DNA from 2 places in the Mediterraneibacter sp. ICN-202921 genome. Region 1 is predicted to be linked to the other one. Evidence: predicted binding sites of a transcription regulator. Region 1 holds the regulator's gene; the other holds the start of a gene.
What was found. The regulator Rex, encoded in region 1, represses fermentation and respiration genes when NADH is low (regulators of the CRP and FNR family bind a similar motif). The targets are predictions, from matches to a motif close to ATTGTTAANTANTTAACAAT.
Positions count from the first base shown of each region.

Region 2: the regulator Rex is predicted to act here: its motif matches at 1,212-1,231, upstream of rsxC (electron transport complex subunit RsxC).

Region 1 is NZ_JBBKBE010000001.1:82,501-84,707, forward strand. Features, by position in the region: gene WKT01_RS00390 (ABC-F family ATP-binding cassette domain-containing protein) at 1-612, opposite strand, end outside; gene WKT01_RS00395 (redox-sensing transcriptional repressor Rex) at 781-1,425, shown strand; gene WKT01_RS00400 (NAD(P)H-hydrate dehydratase) at 1,587-2,207, shown strand, end outside.
Region 2 is NZ_JBBKBE010000001.1:191,201-193,407, forward strand. Features, by position in the region: gene rsxC (electron transport complex subunit RsxC) at 1-1,102, opposite strand, end outside; gene rpsA (30S ribosomal protein S1) at 1,387-2,207, opposite strand, start outside.

The sequences.
Region 1 (2,207 bases):
AAGATATGTCTCTAGCCAGGAGATCGAATTTAGATCCAGGTGATTGGTGGGCTCATCCAGCAAAAGAATGTCCGGCTGGGTAAGAAGCAGTTTTCCCAACGCAACACGGGTTTTTTGTCCTCCGGACAGGGTATCGGTCTGTTTAGAAAAATCTGCTTCCTGAAAACCAAGCCCTTTGAGAACTCCCGCAATCTCACTTTCATAGGCGTATCCGTTCATGGACTCGAATGTGGAGACAAGCCGGTTATAAGTTTCCAGCCTGGCATTTAAAGCATCTCCGGACAGTGTTTTAAGTTCTAATTCGATAGAACGGATCTGGTGTTCCATTTGGATCAGATGCGCTTTGGCTGTTTTGACTTCTTCATAAATCGTGTTTCCGGAAGAAAGCGTCTGATGCTGCGCGAGATAACCGATCGTTTTTCCTTTGGCAAGGACTACCTCCCCGCTATCAGCCGGTTCCTCTCCCATGATCATTTTGAAAATAGTAGACTTGCCGGCTCCGTTGATACCGACGAACGCCGCTTTTTCCCGTTCTTCAATATGAAAAGAGCCCTCTTTTACGATCAGATGTTCTCCAAAAGATTTATGAATATTATGACATGCGAGTATCATGAAACTCCTCCTGAAAGTATAGGTGTATATTTATGTATCCGTTGCGTTGTCTGACGCTGCATATGTAATCAATTATAACGAAAACCGAAGAAAATACAACTATAATTTGACATCATATTAACAATTTTATATAATAAAGCGTAGATTTAAGTTTGGAGGGCGATGACTGTGGAACAAAGAGAAATATCACGTGCAGTAATAGGAAGGCTGCCAAGATATTACAGATATTTAGGAGAATTGCTGGAGGCAGGAGTGGAAAGAATCTCTTCCAGTGATCTGAGCAAGAAGATGCGTGTAACGGCATCGCAGATAAGACAAGATTTGAACAATTTTGGTGGATTTGGACAACAAGGATATGGATATAATGTGAAATATCTATATACAGAGATCGGAAAAATATTAGGGATGAACAGAGAACATCCTATTATTATCATAGGAGCGGGAAATTTAGGGCAGGCACTGGCAAATTATGCTTCTTTTGAGAAAAGCGGTTTCATTTTAAAAGGATTGTTCGATGTAAACCCGCGCCTGGAAGGGGTTTCTATCCGTGGGATCCCGATCCGTATGATGGATGATCTGGAAGAATTTCTTCAAAAAAACGATATTGAGATCGCAATCCTCACATTGCCTAAATCTAAAGCAATCGAAGTGGCAGAACTTGTAATCGAGAATGGAATAAAGGCAATATGGAATTTTGCACACACGGATTTGAATCTTCCGGAGGATATAATTGTCGAAAATGTACACCTTTCGGACAGTCTGATGAAGCTTTCTTATAATATCAGCCGTTATAATGAAGAACATAAAAACTAGTGACGCTGTGTATAGTATGCAGCAGTGTATACATTTACAGGAATATGCAGGCAGAAACGTGTAATCAGGTTTTCCTTTTTACACGTTCTTTCATTTTAAGATGTGAAAGACAAGAAATGATTCTGCTGATTTTTATTTTTTAGGAAAGGCGGGGGAGTTATATGCGATATCTTCCAGACGGAGTATGGATGCAGAAAGCAGACAAACATACGATAGAAAAAATAGGGATCTCTTCTATGGTATTGATGGAACGAGCGGCTCTAAAGACAGTAGAAGTCATGGAGACAGAACAGATCAGGCTGGATAAGGCGCTGATCGTCTGTGGAAGTGGAAATAACGGTGGCGATGGCTTTGCCATAGCACGCCTTATGAAAGAGAAAGGGTATCTTCCGACGGTTGTATTTGCGGGACGTGAACAGTCTTTAAGCATGGAATGCCGTACACAGAAGGAAGTTCTGGAAAGGTTAGGGCTTATGTCATGCACAGAGATTCCGTCCAAAGAATATACTGTTGTAATAGACGCACTTTTCGGTGTGGGATTAAACAGGGATATACAAGGACACTATGTGGATATAATAGCGCAGATGAATCAGATATCAGCTAAGAAGGTTGCTGTTGATATTCCTTCCGGTATTCATGCAGAGAAGGGATGTGTGATGGGAAATGCATTTAAAGCAGACTTGACAGTTGCCTTTGCCTGTGAAAAGTTAGGCTGCGTATTATACCCAGGAAAAGAATATTCCGGAAAAGTGCTCCCTGTAGAAATAGGGATCGATCTGGCA
Region 2 (2,207 bases), 110 kb from region 1:
TGATACAGGCTGTAGCAGGTGATTTTGCCACAATGTCTTCTTTAAAGGCAAGGATGGAAGAAGATGTCTTTGTCACAGGTGCATCCAACGTGACCATCGCAAAGCCCATCATAGGACCTCCTGAAATCAATTTTTCAGGATCCTCTTTAAAACCGCCCGCTGCTTCGACTAATTCTCTATGGCTTGTCCCCAGCAATACTTTAAAATTGCCCGGATGTTCAATATCGTCTCCACTTACCGTTACAATTCTCTCCATCAGCGGTTTTCCTTCGATCACTGCATAATGGATTGCGATCATCGTTTCCACATTATCCACAATACAACCTGCATCCGCCGGAAGCATCGTCGAATTGATCGCTCTCTTTGTTACAGCATAAATCAGCTGCCGTTCTGCTCCTTGTGGATACTTTGTCATCAGTACCTTCACTTCTATCCTAGGCTCATCTGCAACAGCTGCTTTTAATTTCTCGATACAGTCCTTTTTATTGTCCTCTACTGCAAAAATCCCCTTTGCTTTAGGGAAAAGAGAAAGAACCACTTTCATTCCGCTTACCAGTTCCTGCGTGTTCTCTAACATACGTCGGTAATCTGCAGTTATATAAGGTTCACATTCCGCACAATTGGCAATGATATATTCTATCTTTTCCGGCTCTTTTGGCGACAGTTTTACTCTGGTCGGAAAGCCGGCACCTCCCATGCCTACGATCCCTGCATTGCCTATCTTTGTTAAAATTTCATCGTTTGATAACTCAGAAAGCGGCTTAACCGGTTCATATTCTATCTCCTCATATTCTCCGTCGTTTTCTACAACAATACACTCTACCTTGCTTCCTGCTGGATTAAAGTGTTGTTCCAGACCCTTTACAGTCCCCGATACAGAAGCATATATCGGAGCAGAAACAAACCCGCCTGCTTCTGCCAGCATTTGACCTTTTAGTACATGATCTCCCTTTTTTACAACGGGATTTGCCGGAGCGCCTATATGTTGTGAAAGCGGATAGACCAGCTGTCCCTTTGGGAGGATCTGCATAATTGACCGATCTTTTGCAAGACTTTTTCCATCATTTGGATGGATGCCGCCTTTAAAAGTTAAAAGTCCCATTTTCTTTCCCTTCCTTTCCCTTGCTTGTCTCACAATATGTTTATTGTACTAAAATCTCCACACAAAATCTAGTATTTGAAATAGAATAATTGCACATTTATACGTACATTTTGTCGATTTTTTAACATCTTAAAATTTATTTCTACGGTATTTCTGCTTTTCTTAATACAGTGTCCTTACCTGTTAAAAATATATACTGGCAAAGAGCCAAAATAAGAGGCGGTCAACACAACCGCCTCTTAATATACATTTATTCTTTTCTAAACACCAAAGAATCTAATCCCTTATTCCTCACTTTCATCTGAAGGAACTGCCTCTGCTTCCAACACTTTCATACTCAGACTGATCTTCTTTTCTGCCTCATTAAGATCCACAATCTTAGCCGTAATCTCCTGTCCTATAGAAAGTACATCTGATGGCTTTTCCACATGTGCTCTTGAAATCTGTGAAACATGGAGCAATGCGTCTACTCCTGGCGCCAACTCTATAAATGCGCCAAAATCTGTCATCCTAGCTACTTTTCCATTGATCACAGTACCTACCGCAAAATTCTCAGATGCATGTGCCCAAGGATTCGTCTCTGGGAACTTCAAACTCAAAGCAATCTTCGTATCATGAATATCTTTTACAAGAACTTTCAATGTATCCCCTACCTGGAATACCTTCTTAGGATTCTCTACTCTGCCCCAAGACATTTCAGAAATATGCAGAAGACCATCAACGCCACCTAAATCAATAAATGCGCCAAAGTCTGTAACATTCTTTACAGTACCTTCCACTGTATCTCCGATATGCAGTTTTGCGAACAACTCTTTTTGTCTCTCTGCACGTTCTGCTACTAACAGCTGTCTTCTATCTCCAATAACACGGTTTCTGCGCGGATTGAATTCACTGATCACAAATTCAATCTCCTGTCCTTCGTATTTACTGAGATCTTTTTCATAAGAGTCTGATACAAGACTTGCCGGGATAAATACACGTGCCTCCTCAACAGTTGCACATAAGCCTCCACCCAGAATCTGCGTAACCGTTGCTTTTAATACTTCTTTATTTTCGTACGCTTCTCTTAATCTTTCATTGCCCTTTTCAGCAGCAAGACGCTTAT